DNA from 3 places in the Paenibacillus sp. LX16 genome. Region 2 is predicted to be linked to each of the others. Evidence: a T-box and tRNA genes for the amino acid it is inferred to sense, from the RefSeq annotation. Region 2 holds a T-box; the other regions hold tRNA genes.
The links. The T-box of region 2 lies ahead of argS (arginine--tRNA ligase). A T-box ahead of a tRNA ligase gene usually reads a tRNA of that ligase, here a tRNA-Arg.

Region 1 (6,626 bases), 2.1 Mb from region 2:
AGGTCATGATCTCAGACTGCCAAGAAAAGCCTCTAGCCAGGAGAAGGTGCCCGTACCGCAAACCGACACAGGTAGGCGAGAAGAGAATTCTAAGGCGCGCGGAAGAACTCTCGTTAAGGAACTCGGCAAAATGACCCCGTAACTTCGGGAGAAGGGGTGCCTCGGTAGGGTGAATAGCCCGAGGGGGCCGCAGTGAAAAGGCCCAAGCGACTGTTTAGCAAAAACACAGGTCTGTGCGAAGCCGCAAGGCGAAGTATACGGGCTGACGCCTGCCCGGTGCTGGAAGGTTAAGGGGAGTGGTAAGCCCTTCGGGGCGAAGCTATGAACCGAAGCCCCAGTAAACGGCGGCCGTAACTATAACGGTCCTAAGGTAGCGAAATTCCTTGTCAGGTAAATTCTGACCCGCACGAATGGCGTAACGACTTGGGCGCTGTCTCAACGAGAGATCCGGTGAAATTTTAATACCTGTGAAGATGCAGGTTACCCGCGACAAGACGGAAAGACCCCATGGAGCTTTACTGCAGCTTGATATTGAATTTGGGTACGATCTGTACAGGATAGGTGGGAGCCGTAGAACTTTGAGCGCCAGCTTGAAGGGAGGCATCCTTGGGATACCACCCTGATCGTATCTAGGTTCTAACTTGGTACCGTAAACCGGTGCGAGGACAGTGTCAGGTGGGCAGTTTGACTGGGGCGGTCGCCTCCTAAAGAGTAACGGAGGCGCCCCAAGGTTCCCTCAGAATGGTTGGAAATCATTCGAAGAGTGCAAAGGCAGAAGGGAGCTTGACTGCGAGACCTACAAGTCGAGCAGGGACGAAAGTCGGGCTTAGTGATCCGGTGGTACCGCATGGAAGGGCCATCGCTCAACGGATAAAAGCTACCCTGGGGATAACAGGCTTATCTCCCCCAAGAGTCCACATCGACGGGGAGGTTTGGCACCTCGATGTCGGCTCATCGCATCCTGGGGCTGAAGTAGGTCCCAAGGGTTGGGCTGTTCGCCCATTAAAGCGGTACGCGAGCTGGGTTCAGAACGTCGTGAGACAGTTCGGTCCCTATCTGTCGTGGGCGTAGGAAATTTGAGAGGAGCTGTCCTTAGTACGAGAGGACCGGGATGGACGTACCGCTGGTGTACCAGTTGTTCCGCCAGGAGCACCGCTGGGTAGCTATGTACGGAAGGGATAAGCGCTGAAAGCATCTAAGCGTGAAGCCCCCCTCAAGATGAGATTTCCCAGTATGTAAGACCCCTTGAAGACGACGAGGTAGATAGGTTGGGGGTGGAAGTGCAGTAATGCATGGAGCTGACCAATACTAATCGGTCGAGGGCTTATCCTAAAGAATAAAACGCAAATAAGTTTCGGATCCAGTTTTCAGGGTGTAACCTTGAAGGTATGTAGAAATACATACAACAAGCGCATGGCTATTCATTCACACGATAAGTGATGGACCGAATAACCGTACGGTAGAATTTGCACAGCAAATTCATGTTTGGTGGCGATAGCGGAGGGGTTCCACACGTACCCATCCCGAACACGACCGTTAAGCCCTCCAGCGCCGATGGTACTTGGACCGCAGGGTCCTGGGAGAGTAGGACGTCGCCAAGCAGAGCTTTATGATTATTATTCCCTGATAGCTCAGTTGGTAGAGCACTCGACTGTTAATCGAGTTGTCACAGGTTCGAGTCCTGTTCGGGGAGCCATATGGAGAGGTGTCCGAGTTGGCCGAAGGAGCACGATTGGAAATCGTGTAGGCGCCAAAAGCGTCTCGAGGGTTCGAATCCCTCTCTCTCCGCCAGAATTATTTTATTGCATGGCCCGTTGGTCAAGGGGTTAAGACACCTCCCTTTCACGGAGGTAACAGGGGTTCGAATCCCCTACGGGTCATAAGTAATATGGAGGCTTAGCTCAGCTGGGAGAGCATCTGCCTTACAAGCAGAGGGTCGGGGGTTCGAGCCCCTCAGCCTCCACCATTTACTTAAATAGCAGTCCCTCATATTATCGCGGGGTGGAGCAGTTCGGTAGCTCGTCGGGCTCATAACCCGAAGGCCGCAGGTTCAAATCCTGCCCCCGCAACCAATTAACTTTTGAATGTAAATTGCTATGGAACTGTGGTGTAGAGGCCTAACATGCCTGCCTGTCACGCAGGAGATCGCGGGTTCGAATCCCGTCAGTTCCGCCATTTTTACAAAGTTATATTATCCTGTTGGGAGCCATTAGCTCAGTTGGTAGAGCACCTGACTTTTAATCAGGGTGTCGAAGGTTCGAGTCCTTCATGGCTCACCATTCATGCACTTATATGTCATGGATATAATGATATTGCGGACGTGGCTCAGCGGTAGAGCATCGCCTTGCCAAGGCGAGGGTCGCGGGTTCGATTCCCGTCGTCCGCTCCATATTTGCGCCCTTAGCTCAGCTGGATAGAGCGTTTGACTACGAATCAAAAGGCCGGGAGTTCGAATCTCTCAGGGCGCGCCATTAACTTCATAAGCCGGTGTGGCGGAATTGGCAGACGCGCGCGACTCAAAATCGTGAGGGAAACCGTGGAGGTTCGAGTCCTCTCACCGGCATGTATTTCGGGATGTAGCTCAGCTTGGTAGAGCACCTGGTTTGGGACCAGGGGGTCGCATGTTCAAATCGTGTCATCCCGATTCAAAAGGAAAGTCGCTGGAAGCAGCGGCTTTTTTGTTATATTAATATCTTTTTGTATAAATCAGTAATCGCCAGGTCACACTAACACAAAAAGTGGGACGGAAGGGATTACTGTGAAGCGATTAAGTTGGAAAAAACAGATGAAACGGCGCTGGAAACAGTGGAGAAGAACTGTGTGGGCCTGTAGCATTTTTGGTGCGGCTTGTTTGCTGGCAGGGTTGGGTATTCTGTTTTCGAATTATATGCAGGCCATGTTGTCACAGCCACTCGCTACTACCGTCATGGCAGAGGAGGGCATGGATGAGGCTTCATATCTGAGCCCAACTGAAGATCACTCCTCACAGATGCAGCTATTGCAAAGTATTCGTGCTTCCGGTATAAGCAGGAAGACCCGTCTGTTAACCACCTACGTGTGTGGTACGGAAACACTTTCCTTGGGAACGCTAAGTTCACAGCAGCTAGAGACCTTACTGAAGCAGCATCCCGATTGGAAGGGACGACTTAATACCAAAGGAGAGGTGTGGCTGGAGCGAAGGGTGGAAGACTTGTCAGAGTCATGCAAAGAGCGTGGATATATGGGTTTGAGCACTGACGGCCAGCTTACATTGTATGAGGGGCTACCTAAAAAGGAAAAAGTTATCCGCACTTTTTTTCAATTGGATGTGGGTTCCATGGAGACCGCCTTGCCAGAAGGGGTGTATAAACAACTTCAGCAGGGGATCCGTGTACAGGATATAAATGAGTATAACAGTGTAATCTCCACTTTTAGTGACTTTGCCGTAGAGCGAACACAGAGAGTATTAAAGCAGCACTATTGATTGTAACTACGGAGACGTTAGGCTTTGCCCATGAGGTGAGGCTTGAAGCGTCTCTTTTTATGTTTTTACTCACGTTTAAATTTTTTCCTCTATTAGATACAAAGTTTTGTTATAATGAAAAGAACGACACATATGTTCGCTTTATATGATATTTAGCCATGATTATATTCAGGATAACGCTGGCTATTGTTTAGTTACGCCATGTTTGAGCGATAGGGGAGAGATTTTTTTGCGTTTTTTAGGAATTGATCCGGGTATTGCTATTGTGGGCTTCGGGTTTGTAGACAAGATTGGCAGTAAAGTGGTTCCTGTGCAGTATGGCTGTATCCAGACGGAGGCTCATACACCGGAAGAAGAAAGACTGCTTCATGTATATGAAGGCATGTTGCAATTAATAGATAAATATAAGCCTGATGCGGTAGCACTGGAAAAGCTCTTTTTTAATCGCAACGTTACAACCGCTATGTCTGTAAGTCAGGCACGTGGGGTGCTGGTACTAGCTGCAAAACAACGTAATTTGCCTATAGGTGAATACACGCCGATGCAGGTAAAGCAGGCTATTGTAGGGTATGGTAAGGCAGAGAAGAAACAGGTACAGGAAATGGTTAGAATGTTTCTAAAGCTTCAAGCTGTGCCCAAACCGGACGATGTAGCGGATGCTTTGGCGGTGGCAATTTGTCATGCGCACTCCTATGGGCTAAATTCAAAATTAAATGAGGTATTGCGAAAATGATAGATTTCTTGCGTGGTTCTGTGGCCCATTTGGAAAATGAATATGTCGTTTTAGATGTGCAGGGTGTAGGGTACCGGGTATTTTGTCCGAATCCTTACGCGTTCGCCAAAACTGAAGGTCCAGTGGTTATTTACATTCACCATCATGTAAGGGAAGATGCTATTTTACTGTTCGGTTTTGCGACCCGTGAGGAACAGCAGCTTTTCCGTAAACTGATTGATGTATCTGGTATTGGACCGCGTGTTGCGCTTGGTATTTTAGGAGGCGGTACGCCTGCTCATGTGGTAACGGCGATTTATCAGGAGAATATCACATTTCTCACCAAGTTACCGGGGATCGGTAAAAAGACGGCACAACGTATGATTCTGGATTTGAAAGACAAGCTGGACGGTATTGGCTCGTTTGGGATGGCAACCGGATTGTTTGCTGAGCCTGTCGTAGAAGAAGGCGAAGGTTCATATTGGAGCGAGGCCCGTGAGGCGCTCAAGGCGCTCGGTTATACTGATACTGAGTTGGATAAAGTATGGAGCAGAATGAAGAAAGATGCGAAACCTGATGAATCTGCCGATATTTTGATGAAGCGGGCTTTGCAACTGTTGTTTGCCGGATAGGACGCTGATGTCCGTTAACGAATGTCTGGTGAAAAGAGGAGCGATGGAACATGGATGACCGGATTATTTCCGCCAATTTGATGATGGAAGACCAGACGGCGGAGCTAAGCCTTCGCCCCCGTTATCTTAATGAATATATCGGGCAAAATCAGGTTAAGGAAAATCTGAAAGTATATATTGAAGCGGCCAAAATGCGTAAAGAAGCGTTGGACCATGTACTGTTGTACGGACCGCCTGGGTTGGGTAAAACAACTCTTGCTAACATTATCGCCAATGAGTTGGGGGTTAATCTTCGTACGACTTCAGGTCCTGCAATTGAAAGACCGGGAGATTTGGCAGCATTGCTGACCAATCTTCAAGAGGGTGATGTTTTGTTCATTGATGAGATTCATCGCCTTCATCGTACGGTGGAAGAAGTCATGTATCCGGCGATGGAGGATTTTGCGCTGGACATTATGATTGGCAAAGGCCCGAGTGCACGTTCGGTCCGTCTGGATTTGCCACCCTTTACCCTTATAGGGGCCACTACGCGTGCTGGGCTGCTCTCTGCGCCATTGCGTGACCGGTTTGGTGTTATTAGTCGATTAGAGTTTTATACGACAGACGAGCTGGCTTACATCGTGTCCAGGAATGCGGATATTATGGAGATTGAGATTGTTGGGGATGCGGCGGAGGAAATCGCATTGCGTTCACGGGGGACCCCGCGCATTGCTAACCGACTGTTAAAAAGGGTACGTGATTTTGCCCAGGTTGCCGGAGACGGTATTATTCATTCTGAGTTGGCTGCAGAGGCGCTGAAGAGACTTCAAATAGATCCACTCGGGCTGGATGAAATTGATCATAAAATGCTTAAGGCCATGATTCATTCATTCCGGGGCGGGCCTGTAGGATTGGACACAATTGCTGCAACCATTGGTGAGGAGAGCCAGACAATTGAGGATGTGTACGAGCCTTATTTGTTACAAATTGGTCTTTTACAAAGAACACCTCGGGGACGAACAGTGACTCCGGCGGCATATGGCCACCTTGGAATCCCGATGCCAACGGATCCACGGTGATTAGGAAACATGAGGCACTTTTCAAAAAATCATTGCATGGTTACACGCAAGTATGGTAAATACGGTATCGGCTGACGGATGATTAAGGGAAGTAAGAGTGTAAGCAAGTTTCGAGCGGGTTCATATTTTAGTTTATTCCGCCGATGTATTTAAAGGGATAGACAAGGTCGAGATCCCGATAAATTACGCAATATAAGTGCTAGACAGCTAGATTGGGGGAGCCAGAAATGAGTGGAGAAGCATTTAACCGAAAAAGTATTTTCGGTGCATGGATGGGCCGGGCCAAACGAGCAGCAGCGATTATGGTATTAGCTACAGTGTGCATACCTTGGTCTTCGGGAGTTCACGCTGCTGCCGCCCAAGAGGATATTCGTGTAGTGATTTTTGCGGATCTAGGTAGCAAATATAAAGCGACAGTCCCCGCTGTAACCTTGAAATCACCAGGAGGTCTGAGTGTTGGACAGAACAGTGGGAGCGGTTTTCAAAATTGGATGGGACTGCCAGACAGTACGGCTCGTTTTAGTGTAGACAGCTATCGGGTGAAGGTACTTGAAGGAAATGAAGCAGCGGCGATAAAAGCGGCCCAAGCTCTGCAAAAGACTAATGATAAACCTACGGTTTTTATCGGTTCAAAAAATGGTAGCTCTGTGTATCAAGTGTACGCGGGAATATATGCTAGTGAGCAGTCTGCGCAGGCCGCTGTACAGCGGATTTCCTCCGCAACCGGAGCACAGGCCGAGGTTAAGGGAAACAAGCATTGG
Region 2 (6,626 bases):
CTGAAATTTATCGTGTAAATCTGAGCGAGAAGGTATGGGAGCTGAAGCAAAAGCTGATCGACAGCTATATGCAGCCCGAAGTTGAAGAAAAAGAATAGTTGGAAGAGGCACCTCATGAATGTATGGGGTGCCTTTTTGGTTGCGGCATGTAAGAAACAGGAGCTTATTTATAAATTTCTCTCATCACATGTCGTAGCTCAGGGACAATAATGCGTTCCATTGCCAAACGAACAGCCCCGCGTGAGCCAGGCATAGAAAATACAGCTGTCTGGCCCAAAATACCAGCTACAGCCCGGCTTAAGATAGCTGCTGAACCAATGTCCTCAGCAAAGCTTAAATAACGGAAGATTTCCCCGAAGCCAGGTAGTTCCTTATCCAGTAGAGAGGAGACGGCTTCATATGTAGTATCACGTGGAGAAATACCGGTACCGCCTGTCAAAAGTACAGCCTCGATGTCATTCTGTGCCGCTGCTTCGGATACTAACTGCTGAATACCTTCGTAATCATCCTTGACGATGACATATCGAACAACCTTATATCCATTAGTTTCTAGTAGATCCATGAGCAGTCGTCCCCCGGTATCTGTTTCCACGGTACGTGTGTCCGAGACAGTCACGACCATGCAATTAACCTGTTGCGGGGATTCCTGTCGATGCTCCTCTACGGAAGACATATTCATTAAAATGTTCACTCCTTGATCGGTGGTTAGACATACACTTTTTACAATAGAGCAATGACTGAGTGTATGCAAGTCAGAAACAGGGGCTAAAAATCCATGTGATTAATATCCTTGCACTTGCACACTGGAATATAGTACACTTCCTTACATAAGTCGGGATTGTTTTGTTTTTATTTTATTGTAAGCGCGCACATCAAATGATTAATCTCAAGGATTAGCGGGTAATAGTACAGCAGGGTCAACAACTGGGAGGTAATGTAATATGAATCATTCATACCAACAATGCGTGGATGCTTGCCTGGAATGTATGAACGCTTGCAATGTATGTTACGTAGCGAGCTTGAAGGAATATGATTTAGCTATGCTGCGTGAATGTATTCGAGTGAGTAGGGAATGTGCAGAAATATGCGGATTTGCTGCTCAAATGCTGCAGCGTGGAACGGATTTTGCCGAGCAAATCTGTGAGCTGTGCGCCAAGGCCTGTGAGGTATGTGCTGCTGAATGCAGCAAGCATTCCCATGATCATTGCAAACATTGTGCAGAAGCCTGCCGTCGTTGCGTTCAGGCATGCCGCCAATTGGTGGCTGTGTAATTACATATATGGAACTAGTGCCTGAAGAGGAAATAAAAGGTTGCTTTCTACTGAATAGGTTTGTATAATGATTGGAATTAACGTCATGGAACGGGAGAGTAGCAGCGGAGCCGTATCATTACAGCGAGCCGGAAGAGGTGGAAGCCGGTATGAGGTCCGATGTGAAGCGCACCCGGGAGACGGTTGATCCAACGAGCAGAATTTCTAGTAGATCAGCCCGGCAGACACCGTTATTAGTCATTGGAGTGAAATCGCGATTTGTGTAAGTTAGCTTTAGCTGCACAACCGATTTACGAAGAGTGGTACCGCGGGGATATTGAAGTTCTCGTCTCTTGAATTATTTCAAGAGGCGGGGGCTTTTTTTGTTAGATTCTATAAAAAGAAGGAGAGAGATCATGTTAATGAGGATTGCTGCTCAAGCGATATTGGCCCATACGGGCTTGGAGGAAAAAGAAATTTTATCTTTATTTGAGGTGCCTCCGCAGCCTGAATGGGGAGATGTGGCGTTTCCGTGTTTTGTGCTGGCTAAAAAGTTTCGAAAGTCTCCACAGCACATTGCACTGGAATTAGCGGAGCTAGTAAACCATGAAGAAGGTTTAACTGCTTCAGCATCGGGTTCCTATGTAAATATAACATTGGATCGGTCAGTTCATATTCCGCTTATGCTTGCTGAATTGAGCAAGGCTGATTTCCTCAGGCCCAATATCGGGCACGGACAGCGGGTAGTTATTGATATGTCCTCGCCCAATATTGCCAAACCGTTTGGTATCGGTCATCTTCGCTCTACTGTTATCGGTGCTGCCTTGTATCGTATTCTTGGTGAAACCGGATATGTTCCAATAAGTGTGAATCATCTTGGAGATTGGGGAACACAGTTTGGCAAGCAAATTGCGGCCTATAAAAGATGGGGAAATGAGGAGGAGCTACAACATGATCCGATTGGTGAATCGCTGAAGCTGTATGTGCGTTTTCATCAGGAGGCCGAGCATGATCCGACTCTGGAGGATGAAGGCCGCGAGTGGTTCCGACGTTTGGAACATGGGGATGCTGAGGCTCAACAACTATGGGAGTTTTTTGTTGAAGTCAGTCTGGGTGAATTTGATCGTATGTACCAGCGTCTAAACATTACATTTGACCATGTGCTGGGAGAAAGTTTTTACAATGATAAGATGCAGGCAGTTGTTGCTCAATTAAGAGCAAAAGGATTGCTGGAGGAAAGTGATGGCGCGCTCGTGGTTCGTCTGGAAGATGAGGAACTGCCTCCGTGTCTTATTCTAAAAAAGGATGGGACCACCATTTATCCAACACGTGATCTGGCAACAGCGATTTATCGTCATGAAGTGATGAAGGCTGATCGGTTGCTGTACGTCGTTGGTGGGGAACAGAAGTTGCATTTCCAGCAGGTGTTTGCGGTGCTGAAGCATGCAGGGGAGGCTTGGGCGGAGCAATGTGAGCATGTGCCGTTTGGATTAATGCGGTTTGCGGGTAAGAAAATGTCCACAAGACGCGGAAAAGTTGTCAAACTGGAGGAGGTGCTGGATGAAGCTATAGCGCGTGCTCAAGCCATCATTAATCAGAAGAACCCCGATTTGCAGGAACAACAGGCAGTGGCTGAGGACGTTGGCATTGGGGCGATTATTTTTGGTGATTTAAAAAACAACCGGCTGAATGAAGTGGATTTTTCGTTGGAGGAGGCGCTGACTTTTGAAGGCGAGACCGGGCCTTATGTGCAGTATACTCATGCGCGCATACGTAGCCTTCTGGAGAAAGCTCACGCTCGCACCGATGTTGATAATACCAATTCTAGCGACAACGCCCTTGTCCAAGATAGCCATTCTCGTGATTTGAATGACGCATCGGATGAAATGTTGGGTGACGCAGGTTGGGCGCTGCTTAAGCAGTTGGGTCGCTATCACGGACAACTGATACGTGCGGCTCGCCAACTGGAACCTTCGGTAATTGCGAGATTTGCATTGGATACGGCCCAGGCGTTTAACCGTTTTTACGCCAAGGAAAGGATTGTCGATGGTGGACAGTGGCGTATTCAGTTAGCGGAACAAACTGCGGATATTCTGGCATGCGCGTTGCAACTTCTTGGTCTGAAAGCACCGAATCGGATGTAAGCAAAGCGAACAAAGGGGAGCGAGTTTTTACTGGCGGGATGACTGCTACCAGACCTGGCTCTTCCAAAGGAATACTGTAAAAGATTAATCTGTTACAGGCACTTTTGGGTATGTATAAAGATTGTGAGCAGAAAAGAGTTAGACGGGTTACACTAATCGCAGGTATTCCACTGTTTTGCAACCAATTTGTGCATATTTGAAACATTTGATGCTTTTATTGCGTCGGTAAGTATAGAAGCAAAGTAAACATGGAGGTGTATCTCATGAAAAAAAATAAAAGCGTGGCAGTTGCCCTGCTTGTCGTCTGCTCATTGGCTGTGGCTACGTCGGCTTCTGCTTTTCGTGATATAAAGGGAGCTGAACAGGAGAAGATCGTAAACTCACTTCAGGATAAAGGAATTATCCAAGGAATAACCAAGGATAAATTTGCACCAGATCAAACGCTCACGTATGCACAAGGAGTACACTTGGTTGTTCGTGCAATGGATCTTCAGGTAATGCCTGATTTCACAACGGGTTCCTTTGCAAACATTCCGGCTTCCGCATGGTATGCCCAGTCCTATCGGATTGCGGCCCAACACCAAATCCCTTTGTCACCAGATATTGATCCAAGCACCCGTATGACAAGAGAACAATTTGCGAATATTCTGTATAAAGCAGTGAGTGCAACGGGTGAATATCCAACTGTCCGTATGTTAATTAATGTAGCGGATGGCAAAAAATTAGATCAGGAATCAAACGCAGCAGTTCAATTCCTGCTATTGACCAAAATTGCAAAATTGGACGAACAGAGCAACTTTAACCCGGATCGTAAAGTAACGCGGATGGAGGCAGCAGAAATGGTCTATAACGCATCCGAATTTGTACAAAGTCATAAAACGGTTGAAGCTACTCCTGAAAATCAGGCTGAGCCTGTAGATCCGGTTCAACAAAACAATATTAGTATGAGTATAGAGAAAGCAAATGACCAGCAGAACAAAGTGACAATCACCCGTCTGCAGGCACCTAATCCAGGTTACGGCATTGAAGTGGATCACATCGACTACGTAGATGATACGAATGCAGTAATTTACTACAAGCTGACTAGTCCAAAGCCAGGGGAAATGAACATTCAAGTCATTACGGACACCCACACAAGTACGTTGGTAGACAGCAAGTATAAGCTTACGCTCAAAGCAGTAGATGGAACAGTGCTTCCACCCACAGGAACAGGCACGTCTGTAGCTAAATAAAATTACAAGCCATATGTCCTATATAAAAATAAACCAGCGAGCCTCCAATGTGTAGGGGAGGCTCGCTGGTTTTTTTCATGCCAAATGTTCATCGTTAGCCCTAAGTAATTGGGCTATTCAAGCTTTAAATGCTGACTTTGCCAGCAAGTAAGTCATTTTGCGCAGGAGGCGTAGCAGAGATTGAATCTGATTCTGTTGCAACTGTTCCCGACTGGAGCTGATACATTTGGAAGTAACGCCCGCCTTGGGCCATAAGTTCATCATGGCTACCCCGTTCAACAATTTCACCCCGATGCAGCACCAAAATTTGGTCCGCACTGCGAATGGTGGACAAACGGTGAGCAATGATAAAGGTCGTACGTCCCTTCTTGAGCACCTCAAGAGCGGATTGGATGAGCGCTTCCGTTTCGGTGTCAATATTGGCAGTAGCTTCATCCAGAATTAAAATTGCGGGATCAAAGGCTAGTGCACGAGCGAAGGAAATAAGCTGGCGTTGCCCGGCTGATAAGGTGCTGCCTTTTTCAATAACAGGCTCATCGAATCCTTGCGGCAAATGGGCCAGCAATTTGTCGGCTCCAACATCATGCAGCGCTTTATTCACCTGTTCTCTCGTGATTCGGCTGTCTCCGAGACTGACATTGGAGGCTACCGTACCTGTGAATAAATATGGATCTTGAAGAACAATGCCCATATGATGGCGAAGCCATTGCTTAGGGATGTCTTTGACGGACGTTCCGTCAATGGTGATCGTTCCTTTTTGCGGATCATAGAACCGGAATAGCAGGTTGATAATCGAACTTTTGCCTGATCCGGTATGTCCGACAAGGGCAACAGTTTGCCCGGGTTGTGCTGTAAAGGAAATATGTTTAAGTACATCATCCTTTTTGTAGGCAAAGGAAACGTCGTTAAACTCTACCTGGCCTTTGTATCGCGGCATGGTGCCGTCCGTCACCGGCTCTCCAGTTTCGTCCATCAACTCAAATACGCGTCCTGAGGATACGATGGAAGTATCCAGTACAGCGAGTTGGTTGACCATACCCGTCATAGGTTGGAACAGTCGTCCCAATACATCGACGAAGGCATACAATACGCCTAGTGAAACAGCACTACCTGTAGTTCCGAGCGCCTCAGATCCAAAATACCACAACACGACGGCAAAGGCGAGATTTCTCAACACGTTGACTAAATTGTGCGAAGTGAAAGCGTTCAAATTCAGCATTTTATTCTGATGCTTCATATAGTCATCATTCAGTTCCTCAAACTCTTGCTGCGTTTGTTTCTGGTGGCGGAACACGCGAATAATGGACATCCCTTGAATCGATTCATTGATAATCGCATTAATTTCACTGAGTCTGGACCGAATGATCGTATTATAGCGGGTGGCGACCTTGCGATACAATACAATCCACAAGATCAGTAACGGTACAATAAACAGAGAGATAAGACCCAGTCTGAAGTCCAGCAAAAAGAGTGCAACATATACTCCTGCCATCGTCACAATCCCTGAAGTGAAATTGGAGAGCACAGCCACAAACAAATCTTTGACTGCCTCAGTGTCATTCGTAACACGGGATACGACTTTGCCTGCAGGCAAGTTATCAAAAAAGTAAACTGGCAGCCGCTGGATGTGAGCGTAGAGATCAAGCCGAAGCTTTTGTATGACCTTGTTCGCCGAGGATTGCAGCCAGTATGTTTTGCCGAATTCAGCAAAAATGGAAATAACCAGGAAGAAGCAATACCAGCCAATCAGCTGAAAGATACCGGGCATTTCCGGTTTGTAAAAGCTATACAGTTCATCAGCTGTCAGAGCCTTAGCTTCATAGCGAAAGGTGTCGGAGCCGCGTGTCACAGTCAGCGTTCCGTTCGTAAAGGAGCGGTTACCGTCAGCCACTTGAACCGACCCATCGACAAATACGAAAGATTTCCCAACTTGTAAAATCCTCGCTTCGCGACCTTTAGTCTCCCCGGCCTCAAAGCGATCTTCACGCTTAAAGTGGGTG
Region 3 (6,626 bases), 1.2 Mb from region 2:
ACGATGCCTATCTATCATGAAAATATAGATACATAGCTGAAGAATCATATCGTGCCTGTAATTGCGCTAAACTTTGTAACGGTTATACACGAGCGCCAAATGAAAAAAAATCGCCGGAGACGACAAGTTGTTGCGGAGATGAGCGCGGCTATGGACGAAGGCTTTCGCGTGTTAGAGGCCTTACGATATCCGCTAACGCCGGCCGCGCAAGCTTCACTAATCCGCAAACGACCGGCGTTGATGCGCCTTTTTATGAAAATTTATCATAGGATGCCGATCAGTCGGCTGGTTGACGGACCCGTAGGGGAAATCGTAGCTTTGAGCCGCGTGTTTCACCTTTGGAAGGAACAGACCCGGGTCCCTACCCCCAACTGGGTCGATTTGGAAAATCGTTTTGAAGCCAAGGTAAACCGTTCATAACTTTTACCCGAGGAGTAATCAACCGATGATGATCCTAGTTCTACAAAGAAGACTTTGAGCATTATAAAACAAGGGGCGTAATACTATATTTTTATCAGACACCGGCTTTCAGAACGGCATCAGAGGTCGGGAATTAAATATAGAAATAGCGGTAGCCTTGGACTGAAAAAGAGGAAAGTCCTAGACTACCGCTGTTCTTTATTTAACTAACGTTTCCCGTTAGCTTAAGTACATTAATTCACTATCTTATTCTCCAGACCGTGACATTTAAAGTTATAGTTAGGATTTTTCATAACCTCTTCTTTCTGAAGTTCATACATGGCAATTTTATAGTTTATTTCTTCCAAGTGTTTAAAACTTTCGTCAATTTTCTTCTGTACTTCCAATTTATGTTGAATCAACATTTCCTCTCTTTTCAAAAAGGTACTATTTCCCGATTCATAAAGTTCCTTGTAATCTTTTATTTTTGAAAGAGGCATTCCTGTCTCTTTGAGACAACGAATAAAAGAAATCCAATCTAATTGTTGTTCGTTATAAACTCTACGGCCTTTTTCGTCACGAGATATATTTGGTAATATCCCTTGCTCTTCATAAAACCTAAGTGTCTTTGCAGATACATTTAAATTCTCCACTACATATGTCATTGAATACAACATCTACTTGTCCCACCTTTAGTTACAGTTACTGTAACTAAATATATATCATAAAGAGAATGACAACAACAACAATTCTATATGTAATCATATAAAAATAAACCCTTGACTTACCGTAACGGCAACCAATTAAACTGAAATAGAAAAGAAAATATGAGAGCGAGGTTAATGAAATGAATCAGAAATACAGTAGGTTATTTGAATCCTTCACATTCAAAAATGGAATAACAATTAAGAATAGTATCGTTATGGCACCTATGACAACCTGGTCAAGTAATGACGATCTTACCATTTCGGATGACGAAGTAAAGTATTACAAACAAAGAGTGAATGGAGTAGGACTCGTCATTACAGGGTGTACTCATGTTACACCTAATGGGCAGGGTTTTACAAATGAATTCGCTGGGTATAATGATGAATTTACTCCAAGTTTACGAAAATTAGCTGAGGCAGCGAAAAGTGGAGGCGCTCCTGCGATCCTACAGATTTTCCATGCTGGCAATAAAGCCGTGCCTGGATTGGATGCAGTTAGTGCGAGTGCATTGCAACCCGAAGTTACTAATTTAGGTTCAACTTCAGAAACAAGAGAACTATCACATGAGGAGATCTTGTCGATTGTACGTGCTTTTGGAGACACAACAAGACGAGCAATTGAGGCCGGATTTGATGGCGTCGAAATCCATGGGGCTCATGGATTTTTAATTCAGAATTTTTGGTCGCCAGCGACAAATCAACGGACGGACCAATGGGGAGGATCACTTGAAAATCGCTTGCGTTTTCCATTGGCAATTATTAGAGAAATCAAAAATGTCATTGAAAAACATGCTACAAAACCTTTCATTTTAGGATTCCGATTCTCCCCTGAAGAATCCTCCAAAGTGGACGGATTACGTATGAAAGACACGTATGAATTAATTGATATTCTTGTTGAACAGGATTTAGATTATATACATGCTTCATTAGATAATGTGTCTTCAAAGCCAGTAGATAGTCAAGATGAAAAAACACGGCTTGAATTAATTCTTGAAAGAGCAAACGGTAAGGTACCTGTGATGGCTGCTGGTTCCATAATAACACCGGATGATGCTCTTAAAGCTATGGAATTAGGTTTGCCGCTCGTCGCCATTGGGCATGCGTTAATTATGGATCCTAACTGGGTTGAAAAGGTCGCAAATGGACGTGAAGCCGAGGTTGATTCTGAATTGATCGTTTCGAAACCCGACCAGCTTAATATTCCAGAAAAACTTTGGAATGTAATTCAAGCAATGCCAGGTTGGTTTAATATTAGTAAATAGAGAGTAGTCCTAAAGGCTACTCAGATTGACGAGAAACCCAAGTCTTTTATGAGACTTCGGGTTTCTTTTGCTGATTCTAAGGTGCTCCGTCCATCCGTAGTTCGGTAGGGCAATTCTTGCTGTTGCGGACACACATACTGCGTATGTTTCGATCTTGAAGGCCTTTGCAAATAGGGGGCGTTAAATAACCTGAATCTAAGACTACCGCTCCAGAATATTGTACGTTAACCTGCCCGTTAGTTTAATAAAAAGAGCAGACTTGAAGCGCCTGCTCAACATTGTGTGTTTAACTATCGTGGTCACCAGATCCAGTTGCTTCTCTCGCCGATACCAGAGTTAGGTTGCGGGGTGCTGGAGGCGGGGCAATTTCTGATGAGGTTTTCTGTCTGCATGCTGATATTGCCTTGGGGTTTCTACTGGCTGTCATATCGATAGAAATAGTTTAAAAGTAAAAAAGGAGAGATGGCATAAAAATAAGCCATCTCTCCTTTTTCATCTATATAAAGCGGTTAATGGGAATCGAACCCACGCTACCAGCTTGGAAGGCTGAGTTCTACCACTGAGCTACTTCCCGAAAAAGATGCCGGTGAGAGGACTCGAACCTCCACGGTTTCCCTCACGATTTTGAGTCGCGCGCGTCTGCCAATTCCGCCACACCGGCTTATGAAGTTAATGGCGTCCCCTGAGAGATTCGAACTCCCGACCTTTTGATTCGTAGTCAAACGCTCTATCCAGCTGAGCTAAGGGGACTAATAAATGGAGCGGACGACGGGAATCGAACCCGCGACCCTCGCCTTGGCAAGGCGATGCTCTACCGCTGAGCCACGTCCGCAAATACAAGATGCGCGTGGAGGGACTTGAACCCCCACGTCAAAGACGCTAGATCCTAAGTCTAGTGCGTCTGCCAATTCCGCCACACGCGCATACAATGATAATGGTGAGCCATGAAGGACTCGAACCTTCGACACCCTGATTAAAAGTCAGGTGCTCTACCAACTGAGCTAATGGCTCGTAAAACTGGTGGAGGATGATGGATTCGAACCACCGAACCCGTAAGGGAGCAGATTTACAGTCTGATGCGTTTGGCCACTTCGCTAATCCTCCAAAATGGTGCCGGCGAGAGGACTTGAACCCCCAACCTACTGATTACAAGTCAGTTGCTCTACCAGTTGAGCTACACCGGCATATTAAGTTAAATGGCGGAACCGACGGGATTCGAACCCGCGATCTCCTGCGTGACAGGCAGGCATGTTGGGCCTCTACACCACGGTTCCAGAGGAAACTTTCTTAGATGAAGTAATTGCGGGGGCAGGATTTGAACCTGCGACCTTCGGGTTATGAGCCCGACGAGCTACCGAACTGCTCCACCCCGCGACATAAAATATGGTGGAGGCTGAGGGGATCGAACCCCCGACCCTCTGCTTGTAAGGCAGATGCTCTCCCAGCTGAGCTAAGCCTCCGAATTACTATGACCCGTAGGGGATTCGAACCCCTGTTACCTCCGTGAAAGGGAGGTGTCTTAACCCCTTGACCAACGGGCCATATATCTATTATTAAGAGCTGGCGGAGAGAGAGGGATTCGAACCCTCGAGACGCTTTTGGCGCCTACACGATTTCCAATCGTGCTCCTTCGGCCAACTCGGACACCTCTCCACATGGCTCCCCGAACAGGACTCGAACCTGTGACAACTCGATTAACAGTCGAGTGCTCTACCAACTGAGCTATCAGGGAATATTGGTGGAGCCAAGGGGGATCGAACCCCTGACCTCCTGCGTGCAAGGCAGGCGCTCTCCCAGCTGAGCTATAGCCCCATCTAAAAATTCAATTTTGTATGTATAATCAATAGCATGATAGGCGAAAAAAAATCCCCATTATGGGGTTGCTTGGCGACGTCCTACTCTCCCAGGACCCTGCGGTCCAAGTACCATCGGCGCTGGAGGGCTTAACGGTCGTGTTCGGGATGGGTACGTGTGGAACCCCTCCGCTATCGCCACCAAACATGAATTTGCTGAGCAAATTCTTCCGTACGGTTATTCGGTTCATCACTTATCGTGTGAATGAATAGCCATGCGCTTGTTGTATGTATTTCTACATACCTTCAAGGTTACACCCTGAAAACTGGATCCGAAACTCATTTGCGTTTTATTTTAGGATAAGCCCTCGACCGATTAGTATTGGTCAGCTCCATGCATTACTGCACTTCCACCCCCAACCTATCTACCTCGTCGTCTTCAAGGGGTCTTACTAATTGGGAAATCTCATCTTGAGGGGGGCTTCACGCTTAGATGCTTTCAGCGCTTATCCCTTCCGTACATAGCTACCCAGCGGTGCTCCTGGCGGAACAACTGGTACACCAGCGGTACGTCCATCCCGGTCCTCTCGTACTAAGGACAGCTCCTCTCAAATTTCCTACGCCCACGACAGATAGGGACCGAACTGTCTCACGACGTTCTGAACCCAGCTCGCGTACCGCTTTAATGGGCGAACAGCCCAACCCTTGGGACCTACTTCAGCCCCAGGATGCGATGAGCCGACATCGAGGTGCCAAACCTCCCCGTCGATGTGGACTCTTGGGGGAGATAAGCCTGTTATCCCCAGGGTAGCTTTTATCCGTTGAGCGATGGCCCTTCCATGCGGTACCACCGGATCACTAAGCCCGACTTTCGTCCCTGCTCGACTTGTAGGTCTCGCAGTCAAGCTCCCTTCTGCCTTTGCACTCTTCGAATGATTTCCAACCATTCTGAGGGAACCTTGGGGCGCCTCCGTTACTCTTTAGGAGGCGACCGCCCCAGTCAAACTGCCCACCTGACACTGTCCTCGTACCGGATCACGGTACCAAGTTAGAACCTAGATACGATCAGGGTGGTATCCCAAGGATGCCTCCTCTCAAGCTGGCGCTCAAGATTCAACGGCTCCCACCTATCCTGTACAGATCGTACCCAAATTCAATATCAAGCTGCAGTAAAGCTCCATGGGGTCTTTCCGTCTTGTCGCGGGTAACCTGCATCTTCACAGGTATTAAAATTTCACCGGATCTCTCGTTGAGACAGCGCCCAAGTCGTTACGCCATTCGTGCGGGTCAGAATTTACCTGACAAGGAATTTCGCTACCTTAGGACCGTTATAGTTACGGCCGCCGTTTACTGGGGCTTCGGTTCATAGCTTCGCCCCGAAGGGCTTACCACTCCCCTTAACCTTCCAGCACCGGGCAGGCGTCAGCCCGTATACTTCGCCTTGCGGCTTCGCACAGACCTGTGTTTTTGCTAAACAGTCGCTTGGGCCTTTTCACTGCGGCCCCCTCGGGCTATTCACCCTACCGAGGCACCCCTTCTCCCGAAGTTACGGGGTCATTTTGCCGAGTTCCTTAACGAGAGTTCTTCCGCGCGCCTTAGAATTCTCTTCTCGCCTACCTGTGTCGGTTTGCGGTACGGGCACCTTCTCCTGGCTAGAGGCTTTTCTTGGCAGTCTGAGATCATGACCTTCGCTACTATAATTTTCGCTCCCCATCACAGCCCAGCCTTACGATGTGCGGATTTGCCTACACATCAGCCTCACTGCTTAGACGGACATCCATCAGTCCGCGTCACTACCCTACTGCGTCACCCCATTGCTCATAACGGATTACGGTGGTACAGGAATTTCGACCTGTTGTCCTTCGACTACGCCTATCGGCCTCGCCTTAGGTCCCGACTTACCCTGAGCGGACGAACCTTCCTCAGGAACCCTTAGGCTTTCGGCGGATCTGATTCTCACAGATCTTTTCGTTACTCATACCGGCATTCTCACTTGAATGCAGTCCAGCGCTCCTTACGGTACACCTTCAACCCGCATTCAACGCTCCCCTACCCCTGATGCAAGCATCAAGCCATAGCTTCGGTGGTGTGTTTAGCCCCGTTACATTTTCGGCGCAGAGTCACTCGACCAGTGAGCTATTACGCACTCTTTCAATGGTGGCTGCTTCTAAGCCAACATCCTGGTTGTCTGTGCAACTCCACATCCTTTCCCACTTAACACACACTTGGGGACCTTAGCTGATGGTCTGGGCTGTTTCCCTTTCGACAATGGATCTTAGCACTCACTGTCTGACTCCCGGAACTAAATCTATGGCATTCGGAGTTTGACTGAGCTTGGTAACCCTTGCGGGCCCCGCACCCAATCAGTGCTCTACCTCCACGATTCTATTTCCGAGGCTAGCCCTAAAGCTATTTCGGGGAGAACCAGCTATCTCCGGGTTCGATTGGAATTTCTCCGCTACCCC

Region 1: it encodes a tRNA-Arg, which carries the amino acid that the T-box ahead of argS (arginine--tRNA ligase) is inferred to sense. The anticodon was not compared.
Region 3: it encodes a tRNA-Arg, which carries the amino acid that the T-box ahead of argS (arginine--tRNA ligase) is inferred to sense. The anticodon was not compared.

The regions. Positions count from the first base shown of each region.
Region 1 covers NZ_CP141152.1:4,381,992-4,388,617, reverse strand. The annotation lists rRNA gene T3H97_RS19615 (23S ribosomal RNA) at 1-1,332, shown strand, start outside; rRNA gene rrf (5S ribosomal RNA) at 1,485-1,601, shown strand; tRNA gene T3H97_RS19605 (tRNA-Asn) at 1,621-1,696, shown strand; tRNA gene T3H97_RS19600 (tRNA-Ser) at 1,700-1,791, shown strand; tRNA gene T3H97_RS19595 (tRNA-Glu) at 1,809-1,880, shown strand; tRNA gene T3H97_RS19590 (tRNA-Val) at 1,891-1,966, shown strand; tRNA gene T3H97_RS19585 (tRNA-Met) at 1,996-2,072, shown strand; tRNA gene T3H97_RS19580 (tRNA-Asp) at 2,099-2,175, shown strand; tRNA gene T3H97_RS19575 (tRNA-Lys) at 2,204-2,279, shown strand; tRNA gene T3H97_RS19570 (tRNA-Gly) at 2,315-2,389, shown strand; tRNA gene T3H97_RS19565 (tRNA-Arg) at 2,395-2,471, shown strand; tRNA gene T3H97_RS19560 (tRNA-Leu) at 2,484-2,563, shown strand; tRNA gene T3H97_RS19555 (tRNA-Pro) at 2,571-2,644, shown strand; gene T3H97_RS19550 (BofC C-terminal domain-containing protein) at 2,759-3,463, shown strand; gene ruvC (crossover junction endodeoxyribonuclease RuvC) at 3,693-4,196, shown strand; gene ruvA (Holliday junction branch migration protein RuvA) at 4,193-4,807, shown strand; gene ruvB (Holliday junction branch migration DNA helicase RuvB) at 4,858-5,865, shown strand; gene T3H97_RS19530 (SpoIID/LytB domain-containing protein) at 6,093-6,626, shown strand, end outside.
Region 2 covers NZ_CP141152.1:2,246,574-2,253,199, forward strand. The annotation lists gene T3H97_RS10370 (nicotinate phosphoribosyltransferase) at 1-98, shown strand, start outside; gene T3H97_RS10375 (MogA/MoaB family molybdenum cofactor biosynthesis protein) at 164-679, opposite strand; gene T3H97_RS10380 (four-helix bundle copper-binding protein) at 942-1,271, shown strand; T-box leader at 1,349-1,607, shown strand; gene argS (arginine--tRNA ligase) at 1,667-3,394, shown strand; gene T3H97_RS10390 (S-layer homology domain-containing protein) at 3,658-4,626, shown strand; gene T3H97_RS10395 (ABC transporter ATP-binding protein) at 4,751-6,626, opposite strand, start outside.
Region 3 covers NZ_CP141152.1:1,087,530-1,094,155, reverse strand. The annotation lists gene T3H97_RS05005 (hypothetical protein) at 100-420, shown strand; gene T3H97_RS05000 (MerR family transcriptional regulator) at 654-1,076, opposite strand; gene T3H97_RS04995 (NADH-dependent flavin oxidoreductase) at 1,247-2,368, shown strand; tRNA gene T3H97_RS04990 (tRNA-Leu) at 2,950-3,029, opposite strand; tRNA gene T3H97_RS04985 (tRNA-Arg) at 3,042-3,118, opposite strand; tRNA gene T3H97_RS04980 (tRNA-Gly) at 3,126-3,200, opposite strand; tRNA gene T3H97_RS04975 (tRNA-Leu) at 3,211-3,291, opposite strand; tRNA gene T3H97_RS04970 (tRNA-Lys) at 3,304-3,379, opposite strand; tRNA gene T3H97_RS04965 (tRNA-Tyr) at 3,387-3,472, opposite strand; tRNA gene T3H97_RS04960 (tRNA-Thr) at 3,477-3,552, opposite strand; tRNA gene T3H97_RS04955 (tRNA-Asp) at 3,566-3,642, opposite strand; tRNA gene T3H97_RS04950 (tRNA-Met) at 3,669-3,742, opposite strand; tRNA gene T3H97_RS04945 (tRNA-Val) at 3,753-3,828, opposite strand; tRNA gene T3H97_RS04940 (tRNA-Glu) at 3,838-3,909, opposite strand; tRNA gene T3H97_RS04935 (tRNA-Ser) at 3,930-4,021, opposite strand; tRNA gene T3H97_RS04930 (tRNA-Asn) at 4,025-4,100, opposite strand; tRNA gene T3H97_RS04925 (tRNA-Ala) at 4,105-4,180, opposite strand; rRNA gene rrf (5S ribosomal RNA) at 4,251-4,367, opposite strand; rRNA gene T3H97_RS04915 (23S ribosomal RNA) at 4,518-6,626, opposite strand, start outside.